DNA from 3 places in the Blastococcus sp. SYSU DS0510 genome. Region 3 is predicted to be linked to each of the others. Evidence: riboswitches for the same ligand, from Rfam matches in the RefSeq annotation. Region 3 holds a riboswitch; each other region holds the start of a gene.
What was found. A riboswitch is a leader RNA that binds a small molecule or an ion and turns the genes downstream of it on or off. The one in region 3 is predicted to bind S-adenosylmethionine.
Positions count from the first base shown of each region.

Region 1: it holds a riboswitch for S-adenosylmethionine, as region 3 does, so the genes downstream of both, ACI79P_RS07220 (bifunctional o-acetylhomoserine/o-acetylserine sulfhydrylase) here and thrC (threonine synthase) in region 3, are expected to answer to the same signal.
Region 2: it holds a riboswitch for S-adenosylmethionine, as region 3 does, so the genes downstream of both, ACI79P_RS21630 (putative leader peptide) here and thrC (threonine synthase) in region 3, are expected to answer to the same signal.

Region 1 is NZ_JBJHAC010000006.1:140,319-144,431, reverse strand. It holds gene ACI79P_RS07230 (mechanosensitive ion channel family protein) at 1-824, shown strand, start outside; gene ACI79P_RS07225 (hypothetical protein) at 821-1,306, shown strand; SAM riboswitch class IV at 1,395-1,510, shown strand; gene ACI79P_RS07220 (bifunctional o-acetylhomoserine/o-acetylserine sulfhydrylase) at 1,554-2,846, shown strand; gene metX (homoserine O-acetyltransferase MetX) at 2,848-3,924, shown strand; gene ACI79P_RS07210 (YdeI/OmpD-associated family protein) at 3,964-4,113, shown strand, end outside.
Region 2 is NZ_JBJHAC010000051.1:242-4,354, forward strand. It holds gene ACI79P_RS21625 (dioxygenase family protein) at 226-1,155, opposite strand; SAM riboswitch class I at 1,308-1,402, shown strand; gene ACI79P_RS21630 (putative leader peptide) at 1,409-1,483, shown strand; gene ACI79P_RS21635 (methionine ABC transporter ATP-binding protein) at 1,621-2,637, shown strand; gene ACI79P_RS21640 (methionine ABC transporter permease) at 2,634-3,293, shown strand; gene ACI79P_RS21645 (MetQ/NlpA family ABC transporter substrate-binding protein) at 3,356-4,113, shown strand, end outside.
Region 3 is NZ_JBJHAC010000002.1:259,969-265,801, reverse strand. It holds gene ACI79P_RS02850 (ABC transporter permease) at 1-226, shown strand, start outside; gene ACI79P_RS02845 (HAD family hydrolase) at 336-1,157, opposite strand; SAM riboswitch class I at 1,260-1,394, shown strand; gene thrC (threonine synthase) at 1,407-2,708, shown strand; gene ACI79P_RS02835 (cold-shock protein) at 2,882-3,082, shown strand; gene groL (chaperonin GroEL) at 3,320-4,945, shown strand; gene ACI79P_RS02825 (fibronectin type III domain-containing protein) at 5,294-5,833, opposite strand, start outside.

The DNA.
Region 1 (4,113 bases), on a different contig from region 3:
CGGTGCTGCTCGCCCGCTTCGTCGGCTGGGTCGGCGACAAGATCACCGACCGGATCGACCGGAACTCCACCGGCGGCGACGCGCTCGTCCGGTCGGAGGCCGCCAAGCACCGCCACTCGCTGACCCAGGTGCTCACCTGGGCCCTGGTCGTGCTCATCTACTCGATCTCGGTCTTCTTCATCCTCGACCGCCTCGGCATCCCGGTGACCGGCCTCGTCGCGCCGGCGACCGTGCTCGGCGTCGGCCTGGGCTTCGGCGCGCAGCGCATCGTCGGTGACGTGCTGGCCGGGTTCTTCATCATCACCGAGCGCCAGTACGGGTTCGGGGACGTCGTCTCGATCCAGGTGGTCGGCGGGGGCGACCCCGCGAACGGCACGGTCGAGGACGTCACGCTGCGGGTCACCCGCATGCGCTCGCCCGACGGCGAGGTCGTGACCATCCCCAACGGCCAGATCGTCAAGGTCATCAACCTGTCCCGCGACTGGGCACGCGCCGTCGTCGACGTCCCCCTGCCGACCACCGTCGACGTGAACCGGGCCAACGAGGTCCTGCGCGGGGTGGGCCGGGAGGCGTTCCGCGACCCGGCCATGCGGCCGCTGCTGCTCGACCCGCCCACCGTGATGGGCGTGGAGACCCTCGGGTTGGACGAGGTGAACGTCCGGGTGGTCGCCCGCACGCTGCCCGGCAAGCAGTTCGAGGTGGGCCGGGACCTGCGCGCCCGCATCGTGCAGGCGTTCCGCAGCCAGGGCATGCAGGTACCGCCGCCCACGGCGGCGCCCCTGGCGCAGGACGGCGCGACGGCCGTCCAGGAGGGGGTCCGGTGAAGACACCCGACGAGCGCCGCGACCCGGCCGCCCGCGCCTCCGAGGAGCCCACCGTGAGCACCGCCCCCGCCGCCGCGCCGGGCTCGCCCACCGACTCGCCGTCGCCGGCGCCGCGGCACGGCTGGTGGGCGGCGATCCCCCGGCACCTGGGCCGCGCCCGCACCTCCACCGTCGTGCTCGCCATCCTCTTCGTGGCGGTCTTCGCCCTCTGGCTGAACGTCAAGCCCCCGGCCCAGGGCGCGCCCGCGACCGGGGAGACGGCGGTCACCGAGCCGACCCAGCCGACGGGCACGACCGAGCCGGCGCAGACCGAGCAGACGGAGCCCACCGAGGAGCCGGAGACGACGACGCAGCAGCCCGAGCCGACCACCTCGCCCTCCGCGCCCACCACCACCGCGCCGGGCACGACCACCACGGCGCCGGAGACGACCGCTCCCGCGCCGACCGGCGGCACGGGCGAGGAGACCGCGCCCGGTTCCTAGGACCGTGGGCCGCTGTTTCACGTGGGACATCGCTGCCCGCGTCCGGGCGGGTGTGCGTCGCCCGGCGGGGCGTCCTAGGATCACGTCGGCTCCTGAGAGGCAGCGCGAAGCACCTGGCTGGCTGCCCGGCAACCTCAACTCCGTCTGAGGTGCTCCAGGGGAAGAGCCGGCCGGTCGGCGCCCCGCCCCCGGCAAGGACGGAGCTCCCGTGCGCCGCGGGATCTCCCGCGAGCGAAGGAGACGGCGCATGACCGACCCGCAGAGCTGGAGCTTCGAGACCCGGCAGATCCACGCCGGCACGAGCCCCGACCCCACGACCGGCGCCCGCGCGCTGCCGATCTACGCGACCACCGCCTACCAGTTCCGCGACACCCAGCACGCGGCGGACCTCTTCGCGCTGGCCGAGATGGGCAACATCTACACGCGGATCATGAACCCGACGCAGGATGCGCTGGAGCAGCGCGTCGCGTCGCTGGAGGGCGGCGTCGCCGCGCTCGCCGTCGCCTCCGGCCAGGCCGCGGAGACCCTAGCCATCCTCAACCTCGCCGAGGCCGGCGACCACCTCGTCGCGTCGGCGTCCCTGTACGGCGGCACCTACAACCTGCTGCACCACTCGCTGCCGAAGATGGGCATCACCGTCTCCTTCGTCGAGAACCCCGACGACCCGGAGAACTGGCAGTCCCTCGTGCAGGAGAACACCCGGGCGTTCTTCGCCGAGTCGATCGGCAACCCGAAGGGCGACATCCTCGACATCGAGACCGTCGCCGGCGTCGCCCACCGCAACGGGGTCCCGCTCATCGTCGACAACACCATCGCGACGCCCTACCTGGTCCGGCCGCTGGAGTTCGGCGCCGACATCGTCGTCCACTCGGCCACCAAGTACCTCGGCGGCCACGGCACCGTCATCGCCGGGCTCATCGTCGACGGCGGGTCGTTCGACTGGACCGGCGGCCGGCACCCGATGTTCACCACCGCCGACCCGACGTACCACGGCGTCGTCTACGCCGACCTCGGTGCACCGGCGTTCGCGCTGAAGGCGCGGGTGCAGCTGCTGCGCGACCTGGGGCCCGCGGTCTCCCCCTTCAACGCCTTCCTGGTGGTGCAGGGCATCGAGACGCTCTCCCTGCGCATGGAGCGGCACGTGCAGAACGCGCAGCGGGTGGCCGAGTTCCTCGAGGCCCACGACGCCGTCGAGCGGGTGAACTACCCGGGGCTGCCGTCCTCGCCGTGGCACGCCGCGCAGCAGAAGTACGCGCCGAAGGGTGCCGGCGCCGTCCTGACCTTCGAGCTGCACGGCGGCGTGGAGGCCGGCAAGCGGTTCGTCGAGGCCCTGGAGCTGCACAGCCACGTCGCCAACATCGGCGACGTGCGCAGCCTGGTGATCCACCCGGCCTCGACGACGCACTCCCAGCTCACCCCCGAGGAGCAGCTGACCACCGGCGTCACGCCGGGCCTGGTGCGCCTCGCCGTGGGCCTGGAGGGCATCGAGGACATCCTCGCCGATCTCGAGGCCGGCTTCCGCGCCGCCAAGTCCGCCTGACGTGGGCGGGTGGGCCGAGGGGGATCCGGCGGGCGGCCGGCGCTTCCTCGACCTGCCCGCCCCGTTCGAGCTGGAGCGCGGCGGCAGCCTGCCCGGCGTGCGGATCGCCTACGAGACCTGGGGGACCCTCGCCCCGGACGGCGGCAACGCCGTGCTGGTCGAGCACGCGCTCACCGGCGACAGCCACGTCGTCGGCGACCGCGGGCCGGGGCACCCGACGCCCGGCTGGTGGGGCGGCGTCGTGGGCCCGGGCGCCGCGCTGGACACCGACCGGTTCTTCGTCGTCTGCGCGAACGTCCTGGGCGGCTGCCAGGGGACGACCGGGCCGTCGTCACCCGCGCCCGACGGGCGAGCGTGGGGCTCGCGCTTCCCGGAGATCACCGTCGGCGACCAGGTCCGGGCCGAGGCGGCGCTCGCCGACGCGCTGGGCGTCCGGCGCTTCGCCGCCGTCGCCGGCGGCTCGATGGGCGGCATGCGGGCGCTGGAGTGGGCGGTCCGGTTCCCCGGGCGGGTGGCGGGGCTGTTCTTCCTCGCCTCCACCGCCGTCGCCTCGGCCGACCAGATCGGCACGCAGACCACCCAGCAGGCGGCCGTGCGCGCCGACCCCCGCTGGCGCGGCGGGGACTACCCGCTGGACGACCCGCCGGTGGACGGCCTCGACGTCGCCCGCCGGATCGCCCACCTCACCTACCGCAGCGCCGCGGAGCTCGAGGCGCGTTTCGGCGCGCGCCTGCAGGAGGACGGCCGCTTCGCCGTCACCTCCTACCTGCAGCACCACGGGGCCAAGCTGACCCGCCGGTTCGACGCCGGGAGCTACGTGGTGCTCACCGAGGCCATGAACAGCTGGGACGTCGGCCGGGGCCGCGGCGGTGTGGAGGCGGCGCTGGCCGGCGTGACCGCCCGCGCCCTGGTCGCCGGCGTGGACAGCGACCGGCTGTACCCACCGGAGCAGCAGCAGCGGGTGGCCGACGCGCTGGGCGTGCCGCTGCGGCTCATCGGCTCGCCCTACGGGCACGACGGCTTCCTGGTCGAGACGGCGGCGGTCGACGCGCTGCTGCGCGAGCTGCTCGCGGGCTGACGGCGCCCGGCTGTCACACCCGGGGGCCAGGATGGCGGCGTGCCGACGCCGACGGACCTGCCGATGCTGCCGTTCCCCGACCAGCCCGCCTTCGAGGCCTGGCTGGAGGCCGAGCACGCCACCGCCCCGGGGCTGTACGTGCAGATCGCGCGCAAGGGCTCGGGCATCGCCTCCCTCACCTCCGCCGAG
Region 2 (4,113 bases), on a different contig from region 3:
GGCATCTCAGCCGAGAACGGCGCCCGGCACGTTGCCGAAGGGGGTGCCGGTGCGCTTCCCGCAGCCCCGGCAGATCCTGTCGTCCGGGCTCGAGGGGCGCCCCTCGTCCGGTTGCCGCCGGACGTAGGAGTGGAACCCGAGCCGGCAGCGCAGCGGCTTCCGAGTCCTGATGCGACGCTAGGAGCCGCCCACTTCCCGGGGAAGAGGCGGACGGCCCTGCGTCCCTCAGGACGGCCGGTTCGGCGGTGCCCCGCCAGGTCGCCCGCCCGTCCCGCCGCCGGTCGGCGCGGTGGTGGTGTCGACGCCGACCGGCAGGGTCACCGTGTAGTCGCTCGCGACGTCGCCGGTGACGGTGGCCAGCTGGCTCCCGCCGCCGTCGTCACCGAAGCCCCCGTCGCCGGTGAGCGTCACCTGCGCCAAGGTGCGCACCGAGCTCTCGTAGCCGCTGGTGGCGTAGACGGCGTCGCAGAGGTCCTTGGGCAGCGCCACCTGCGAGGTGGCGATCGCGTTGGCCGCGTCGGTGACGCTGCCCTCGTCCGGGTAGACCTCGAAGTGGACGTGCGGCCACCGCCCGGGGTAGCAGGCCGGGACGATGCTGGTGAACCGCACCCGACCGTCGGCGTCGGCTACCTGCACGCCGCGCAGGTAGTTCTGGTCGGTGATCCCGTCGGAGTACATCGAGTAGCCGCCGTCGCGGTCGCAGTGCCACACGTAGACGGCGACGCCGGTGAAGGGCACGCCCCCGTTCGCCAGGTCCCGGACCACCAGCTCCAGCGTCATCGGCACCCCCTCGGCGGTGCCGCTGGACCCGCCGAGGCTGGACCGGATGTCGCTGCTCACGATGCCGCTCTGCTCGAGCACGTCCGGCCCGTTGGACCCGTCCCCGGGGTAGGGGCCCGCGGTCTCGTCGGGGATCTCCCCGGACGCCGTGGTGGCGCCCGTCGTCGACGAGGCACCGGTGGCCGCGGAGGAGCCGGCGCCGCAGGCGGCCAGGCCGGCGCCCGCCGCGCCGAGACGCAGCACGGCCAGCAGCCGCCGGCGGCTGAGCAGCGTGCCCAGGTCGAAGCCCAGCCCCTGGTCGACCACCTCCTCGTCCGGCCGGGGCAGCGGGCGCCCCTCGAAGCTGGGGGTGGAGCCGGTCGGCAACGGGGGCATGGGCTCTCCTGGGTCGGGCTCGTCGTGGTGGGGGACCACGTTCGGCCGCCGACCCGCGACCCGGCTGAACAGCGGCTGCGAGTGCGCTGTGTGAGTGACGTCGCAGGTCGCGGAGGGGAAACGCCCGGATCAGGTCCGTAGACTCGCTGCCGCAACCATCCGGAGCGGCTGAGAGACCTGGCTCGTCGACGTCGCAGCAACCCCCCGCATCGGCGGGCGCGGGTGCTACTGCCAGGACCGATGGAGGAACACCATGCGGTACGAGCTGCTCTCGTGGGCCCGCCGGCACGTCGACCTGTGCCGCACCGGCACAGCCATGTGCCGCTGAGGCCTCCCGCCTCCTAGCGACGCCCGCCCTGCTCGACGGCGGGCGTGCAGCCCCCACCGCCACGCACCGCGGGCCGCCACGCCGTCGCCGGCGTCGCCGCCCGCCCGTGCCTGCTCAATCGCCGAGGACCGCATCCCGTGATCGAACTGAAGGACGTCCGCAAGGTCTTCCCCGCCCGCGGGCGGGCGGGCGAGGTCGTCGCCGTCGACGGCGTCAGCCTGTCCGTGGCCCGGGGCGAGTTCGCCGGCGTCGTCGGCCCCAGCGGCTCGGGCAAGAGCACGCTGGTGCGCCTGGTCAACCTGCTGGAGCGGCCCACGTCGGGCTCGGTGACCGTCGACGGGCAGGTGCTCACCGAGCTGCCCGACGAGCAGGTCCGGCAGGCGCGGCGCTCCATCGGGATGGTCTTCCAGCACTTCGAGCTGCTCGACTCGCGCACCGCGGCGGGCAACGTGGAGCACCCGCTGGAGCTCTCGGGCGTGGGCCGGACGGAGCGCAGACGGCGGGCCGGCGAGCTGCTCGACCTCGTGGGGCTCGGCGACCGCGCCGACGCCCGCCCCGCCCAGCTCTCCGGCGGCCAGAAGCAGCGCGTGGCGATCGCCCGCGCGCTCGCCGTCCGCCCGAACGTGCTGCTCTGCGACGAGGCCACGTCCGCGTTGGACCAGGCCAGCACCACCGGCGTCCTGGAGCTGCTGCGCCGGGTGCGGGACGAGCTCGGACTCACGGTCCTCCTGATCACGCACGAGATGTCCGTCGTCAAGGCCGTGTGCGACAGCGCCGTGCTCCTCGACCGGGGGCGGGTGGTCGACGGCGGCCGGCTGGCCGACGTCCTCACCCGGCCGGGCTCCCCGCTGGGCGATGCCCTGCTCCCGGCACCGGTCGCGGACGCCGGTGCCGGGCACGACGGCGCCCTGCTGCGGGTGACCGTCACCGACCGGACCCCGGAGACCGTCGTCCTCCGGACGTTGATCGGGGAGCTCGACCTGGCCGTCGAGATCGCCGGCGGATCGGTGGAGACCGTCGCCGGTGGCCGCTACGGCCGGCTGCTCCTGCGGGTCAGCGGGGGGATGGCGGGCCTCGACGACGCCGTGCACCGGCTGCGGGCCGGCGGCGTCCTGGTCGAGCGCGTGGCCGCGTCCGCCGAGGTGGCCCGGTGAGCGACTGGAACCGCATCTGGCCGCAGCTGCTGGACGCGACCTGGGAGACCCTCTACATGGTCGGCGTCGCGGCGCTGGTCACCGTGCTGCTCGGGGTCCCGCTGGGCGTGCTGCTCACCGTCACCGCGCCGGGCGGGCTGGCCCCGCGGCCGCTGCTGCACCGGCTCGTCGGCCTGGTCGTGAACCTCGGCCGCGCGCTGCCGTTCATCATCCTGCTGGTCCTCGTCGCCCCGGTCACCCGCGGCATCGTCGGGACGACGATCGGCTCCACCGCGGCGATCGTGCCGCTGACCATCGGCGCCGTCCCGTTCCTCGCCCGGCTGGTGGAGACCAGCCTGCGCGAGGTCGCGGAGGGCAAGGTCGAGGCGGCGCTGTCCATGGGTGCCCGCCGGCGCGACGTCGTCCGCACCGTGCTGCTGCCGGAGGCCCGGCCGTCGCTGGTCGCCGGCGTGACGATCACCGTCGTCGCGCTGATCAGCTACTCGGCCATGGCCGGTGCGGTCGGTGGTGGCGGGCTGGGCGACTTCGCCATCCGCTTCGGCTACCAGCAGTTCCGCACCGACATCACCCTCGCGACCGTCGTCCTCCTGCTGGTCATCGTCCAGGCCCTCCAGTGGGCCGGCGACCGCTGGGCGCGCTCGCTCGCGCACGCCTGACCCGACCTCCACGGCGGCCACCCGGCCGCCGTCGCACCCCACTCCCGAGGAGAACCACCACCATGCGCACCCGCTTTCCCGCCCTGCTCGCCGCCTCGGCGATGACGGCCCTGCTCGCCGCCTGCGGCGGCGACGCCGAGCTCTCCGCGGCCGACGAGCCGCTGCGGGTCGGCGCTTCCCCGGTCCCGCACGCGGAGATCCTGCGCTACATCGACGAGAACCTCGCCGAGGACGCCGGCCTGGACCTGGAGATCGTCGAGTTCACCGACTACGTGCAGCCCAACGTCGCCCTGGACGACGGCTCCCTGGACGCCAACTACTTCCAGACCATCCCGTACCTGGAGGCGCAGGAGGCCAGCGCCGGCTACGACTTCCAGGCGCTGGAGCCGGTGCACATCGAGCCGCTCGGCATCTACTCGAGCACGCTGACCGACCTCGCCGACCTGCCCGACGGCGCCACCGTGGCGATCCCGAACGACCCGACCAACGCCGCGCGGGCGCTGCGGCTCCTCGAGGCCAACGGCCTGATCACCCTCGCCGACACCGGCGACGCCGCGCCGACCTCGCTGGACATCGAGGGCAACCCGAAGAGCCTCGAGATCTCCGAGGTCGAGGCCGCGCAGGTGCCCCGGTCGCTGGCCGACGTGGACATCGCGGTCATCAACGGCAACTACGCCATCGAGGCCGACCTGGTCCCGGCCGAGGACGCGCTGGCGCTGGAGGAGGGCGAGGGCAACCCCAACGCCAACCTCCTGGTGGTCCGCACCGGCGACGAGGGCGACGAGCGCATCCAGGAGCTGGAGGAACTGCTGCACTCGGA
Region 3 (5,833 bases):
CGCGGTGTTCACCATGGTCGTCTTCGCGATCCTCGACCAGGTGGAGCAGCTGGGCTCGATCCGCGACTGGTTCCCGACGGCGGAGGAGTTCGCCTGGACCGACCTGCTGCAGACGCCGGTCGACGACGGCGACCTGTTCCGCGGCGTCATCCAGTCGCTGGTCTACATCGCCGTCTTCACCGCACTGGGCTTCCGGCACTTCGCCCGCCGCGACGTCACGTCGTAGCTGTCGCCCTGCCGGGCGGCACCGCGGCCAGGTGCCGTCCCGGCCGGCGTGGAGCCGCTGCGTCGCGCCTGCGGGGACCCCTCCGGGGCCCACTCGGCACGACGAGGCGTCACAGGCTCTGCCGCACGGCCTGGGCCCAGCCCTCGCCCATCGCGGCTGCGGTGACCGAGGCGTTCGGGACGGCGGCCAGCGCGTCTGCCATGCCGTCGGCGGCGGCGCCGTTCGCGGTGATCCACAACCGGCCCACCGCGGGCGCCATCTCCAGGTCGCTGACGCTGTCCCCGATGGCCACGGCGTCGGCGGGGGAGAGGCCGCGCCGCTCCAGGTCCCAGGCGATCGCCGCGCCCTTGGAGATGCCGCGCGGCATCAGGTGGTAGACCCGCGGGGGCCCGGCGTCGGCATCCAGCCCCATCCAGGAGGCCCGCTGGATCGCGCCGTTGTCCTTGAGCGTCAGCCAGCCCGCCCCCCGCTCGGCCAGCCAGGCGTCGACGGCGAGCGGGTCCAGCCGGCCGCGCAGGAGCGCGTCCGCGGCGTGGGTGGCGTGCCACGGCGCGTGCCACTCGATCCGGCCGGGGTGCTCGGCGAACAGGTCCTCGACGATCCCGAGCTCGGCCATGACCTCCATCGGCGTCCGGTCGCCGTACTGCGGGGGCAGCGCGCCGCGGAGCCGGTGCGTGTTCCGGCCCGAGCCCCAGCCGATGGTGGCGCCCAGTTCGGCGATCGCGCCGTCGGCCGCGAAGATGCGCGCGGCCTCCACCACCTGCTCGTAGGTGCGGCCGCTGACCAGCACCAACGCCACCCCGGCGCGGTGCAGCTCGAGCAGCGCGCCGGCCGGCCCGTCGGTCAGCTCCCGCCCCTCCGTGTGCCAGAAGGAGCCCCGCGGCCCCACCATCGTGCCGTCGAGGTCGGTGTAGACGACGCGCGCGCTCACCAGGCCATCCTGTCCGGCCGTCGGGCGCCGTCCGCCACGGGGTCCGTGCGCCGGAGCCGCTCCGGTTCTGCACCAGGGGTGGGAGGTAGAGTCCACGCCGTTCACTCATCCAGAGGGGCAGAGGGACACGGCCCGATGAAGCCCCGGCAACCGCCGCCTGCAGCGCTCCGCGCGACGGGCGGGAGGTGCCAATTCCGTCCCGCGCGGCTCGACGGCCCGCAGCGGGGAAGATGAGGAGGTAGTCGTCGCATGACCCTCACCGCTCCCGGTTCCGCCCAGGCCGACTCCAGCGCAGGCGGCCCGGTGCCGCCCTGTCCGGCCCGCGGGCTGGTCTGCCGCAACTGCGGCGCCACGTTCGGCCTCATCGCCCAGCACGCCTGCGCCGAGTGCTTCGGCCCGCTGGAGGTCGACTACGACCCCGAGCTGATGAAGGCCGTCACCCGCGAGCAGATCGAGGCCGGGCCGCAGAACATCTGGCGCTACGTGGCCCTGCTCCCGGTGGGCCAGCACCCGGCCGACCGGGTCACGCTCGACCCCGGCATGACCCCGCTGGTCCGCGCCGACCGGCTCGCCGCCGAGCTCGGGCTCACCGGCGGCCTCTGGGTGAAGGACGACTCCGCCAACCCCACCCACTCCTTCAAGGACCGCGTGGTCAGCCTGGCCGCGACCGCCGCCAAGGGGCTGGGCTACACGAAGATCGCCGCCGCCTCCACCGGCAACCTGGCCAACTCGGTGGCCGCGCACGCCGCCCGCGTCGGCCTGCCGTCGTTCGTCTTCATCCCGAGCGACCTCGAGCCCGGCAAGGTGGTCCAGTCCGCGGTCTACGGCCAGACGCTGGTCGCCGTCGACGGCTCCTACGACGACGTCAACCGGCTGACCAGCGAGCTCGGCGAGACGGACGAGTTCGAGGACACCGCGTTCGTCAACCAGAACGTCCGGCCCTACTACGCCGAGGGCTCCAAGACGATGGGCTACGAGATCGCCGAGCAGCTCGGCTGGCGCATCCCCGCCCAGGTCGTCATCCCCATGGCGTCCGGCTCGCTGCTGACCAAGGTCGACAAGGCCTTCCGCGAGCTGACCGCGGCCGGCATCGTCGAGGCCTCCGAGTGGACGATCTTCGGCGCCCAGTCGGCCGGGTGCGACCCGATCGCCACCGCGTTCGACAACGGGTGGGACGTCGTCAAGCCGGTGAAGCCGACCGGGATCGCCAAATCCCTGAACATCGGCAACCCCGCCGACGGCCCCTACGCCCTGGACGCCATCCGGCGCACCGGGGGTGCGGTGGCCCGCGTCGGTGACGACGAGATCGTGCAGGGCATCCGAGACCTCGCCCGCACCACCGGCGTCTTCGCCGAGACCGCCGGCGGCGTGACCGTCGCGGTCCTGCGCAAGCTCGTCGAGGGCGGGCAGCTCGACCCGGCCAAGGAGACCGTCGTCCTCAACACCGGCGAGGGGCTCAAGACCCTCGACCCGCTCGAGCCGGTCGTCGGCCCTACCCACCGGGTGGAGCCGTCGTTGAAGTCGGTGCGGGCCGCCGGCCTCATCGGCTGATCCGCGTCGCCCGATCCGGCAACACAGCGGCGGAGAACCACGTGCACCCGGTGGGTGCTGATGTACCTTCTCGCGCGGTTCCAGTTCCATGTTCGTGATATGCGGGCGGAAGAGCTAGGCCCGGTCCCCCGATCCAGAGGGGCCGTCCGCACGCACGAAACGTGGGAGCACACGTGGCACAGGGCACCGTGAAGTGGTTCAACGCCGAGAAGGGCTTCGGCTTCATCGCCGTCGACGGCGGCCAGGACGTCTTCGTCCACTACTCGGCCATCCAGATGGACGGGTACAAGAGCCTCGACGAGGGGCAGCGCGTCGAGTTCGAGGTCGTCCAGGGCTCGAAGGGTCCGCAGGCCGACGCCGTCCGCAGCGCCTGAGACACCCACAGCACCGGAGGCCCGGTCCCCCTCGAGGGGGCCGGGCCTCCGTCCGTCCTTGCACCCGCCGGGGTCGAGTGCCAGACTCGGTTCTGGCACTCGTACCCTTTGAGTGCCAATCAGGTCGGAACGGTGAGGCACCGGTCGGTGGACCGAAGGAGCGTCCACGCCACTGGTGTCGTCCGTCGCGGGCACCAACCGGCCGTGCAGCGATCCACGCTCGGAGGACATCACCACATGGCCAAGATGATCGCGTTCAACGAAGAGGCACGCCGCGGCCTCGAGCGAGGGATGAACACCCTCGCCGACGCCGTCAAGGTGACGCTCGGCCCCCGTGGCCGGAACGTCGTCCTGGAGAAGAAGTGGGGCGCGCCCACCATCACCAACGATGGTGTGAGCATCGCCAAGGAGATCGAGCTCGAGGACCCCTGGGAGAAGATCGGGGCCGAGCTCGTCAAGGAGGTCGCCAAGAAGACCGACGACGTCGCGGGTGACGGCACCACCACCGCCACCGTGCTGGCCCAGGCGCTCGTCCGCGAGGGTCTGCGCAACGTCGCCGCCGGCGCCAACCCGATGGCCCTGAAGAAGGGCATCGAGGCCGCCGTCGCCTCGGTCAGCGAGTACCTCCTCGCCACCGCCAAGGACGTCGAGACCAAGGAGCAGATCGCCGCGACCGCGTCGATCTCCGCCGCCGACCCCGCCATCGGTGAGCTCATCGCCGAGGCGATGGACAAGGTCGGCAAGGAAGGTGTCATCACCGTCGAGGAGAGCAACACCTTCGGCCTCGAGCTCGAGCTCACCGAGGGCATGCGCTTCGACAAGGGCTACATCTCCCCCTACTTCGTCACCGACGCCGAGCGCATGGAGGCCGTCCTCGACGACCCGTACGTGCTCGTCGTCAACTCGAAGATCAGCTCGGTCAAGGACCTGCTCCCGCTGCTGGAGAAGGTCATGCAGTCGGGCAAGCCGCTGGCCATCATCTCCGAGGACGTCGAGGGCGAGGCCCTCGCGACCCTGGTCGTGAACAAGATCCGTGGCACCTTCAAGTCCGTCGCCGTCAAGGCCCCGGGCTTCGGTGACCGCCGCAAGGCCATGCTCGGCGACATCGCCATCCTCACCGGTGGCCAGGTCATCAGCGAGGAGGTCGGCCTCAAGCTCGACACCGCCGGCCTCGAGCTGCTGGGCCGCGCCCGCAAGGTCGTCGTCACCAAGGACGAGACGACGATCGTCGAGGGTGCCGGGGACACCGACCAGATCGCCGGCCGGGTCAACCAGATCCGCAGCGAGATCGAGCGGTCGGACTCCGACTACGACCGGGAGAAGCTGCAGGAGCGCCTGGCCAAGCTGGCCGGTGGCGTCGCCGTCATCAAGGCCGGCGCCGCGACCGAGGTCGAGCTCAAGGAGCGCAAGCACCGCATCGAGGACGCGGTGCGCAACGCCAAGGCCGCCGTCGAGGAGGGCATCGTCGCCGGTGGTGGCGTCGCCCTCGCGCAGGCCACGGCCGTCGCGTTCGACAAGCTCGAGCTCGAGGGTGACGAGGCGACCGGTGCCAACATCGTGCGCGTCGCGCTCGAGGCGCCGCTGAAGCAGATCGCGATCAACGCCGGCCTCGAGGGTGGCGTCGTCGCGGAGAAGGTCCGCAACTCGGAGACCGGCTGGGGCCTCAACGCCGCCACCGGCGAGTACGTGGACCTGGTCGCCGCCGGGATCATCGACCCCGCCAAGGTGACCCGCTCGGCGCTGCAGAACGCCGCCTCCATCGCGGCGCTCTTCCTCACCACCGAGGCCGTCATCGCCGACAAGCCGGAGAAGAACGCTCCGGCCATGCCGAACAGCGATGGCATGGGCGGCATGGACTTCTAAGAGGACCTCGTCCTCCTCACCCCTCGCACGCTCGGGGTGAGCCTCTGGACGAGGCCGTTCCATGGCCTCACCAGCAGGGGCGGTCCCGCTTCGGCGGGGCCGCCCCTGTCGCCGTCTCCAGCCCTTCCGCCCGGAGCCCGACTTCCCGGAAGAAGCGCCCTGCGCGGACTTCCAGGCCCCCGTCTCCCGGAAGAAGGGGGCCCGACCGGCCCGTGCTGGCGGCGCGAGGTGCGGCGGATCGGGGTGTGCAGGCGTCGGCAGAGCCCGATGTGGCGCACCTGGAGCCGGGGTCCACACAGGCCGAGGGCCCGCCACCGGCTGGTGACGGGCCCTCGGTTGGTGGAGCGGTCAGCGCACCTCGACCGGGAAGGGTCCGGAGACCCCACCCTCACTCGACTTCACCCAGATCTCGGTGGGTGCGGTCGTGGGAGCCGGGTCGACGGTGATGGCCCAGGCTCCGGAGGCCTCCGGAGCCTCGATCGGACCGACGACACCGGTCGGGTACCCGGCGATCGGGTTGAGGGCCGGCCCGGTGCCCGCGGTGTTGGTGCGGTGCACCGTGATCGTCGCCCCGGGCACGGTGCCCGAGCCGTCGATCCGGAACTCGTCGCCGGTCCGGAACTGCGCCAGCCCGATGGCGATGTCGTCACCCACGACCCGGTGGCTGACCGGCGCCGCCAAGGTGCTGTACGGCGTCGTGGCCCCCGTCCGGGACTGCACCCGGAACTGGTACCGCTCGCCGTCCGCGCTCTTGGCCAGGCCGGTGACGTCCGCCGTGGTGCCGGTGACGATGGTGTCGTGCTCGGGCATCAACGTGACCGTGGCTGCCGCCGTGGCCGTCGGGTCGGTGCGCAAGAACACCCGGACCCGGTAGGACACCGCGTCTGG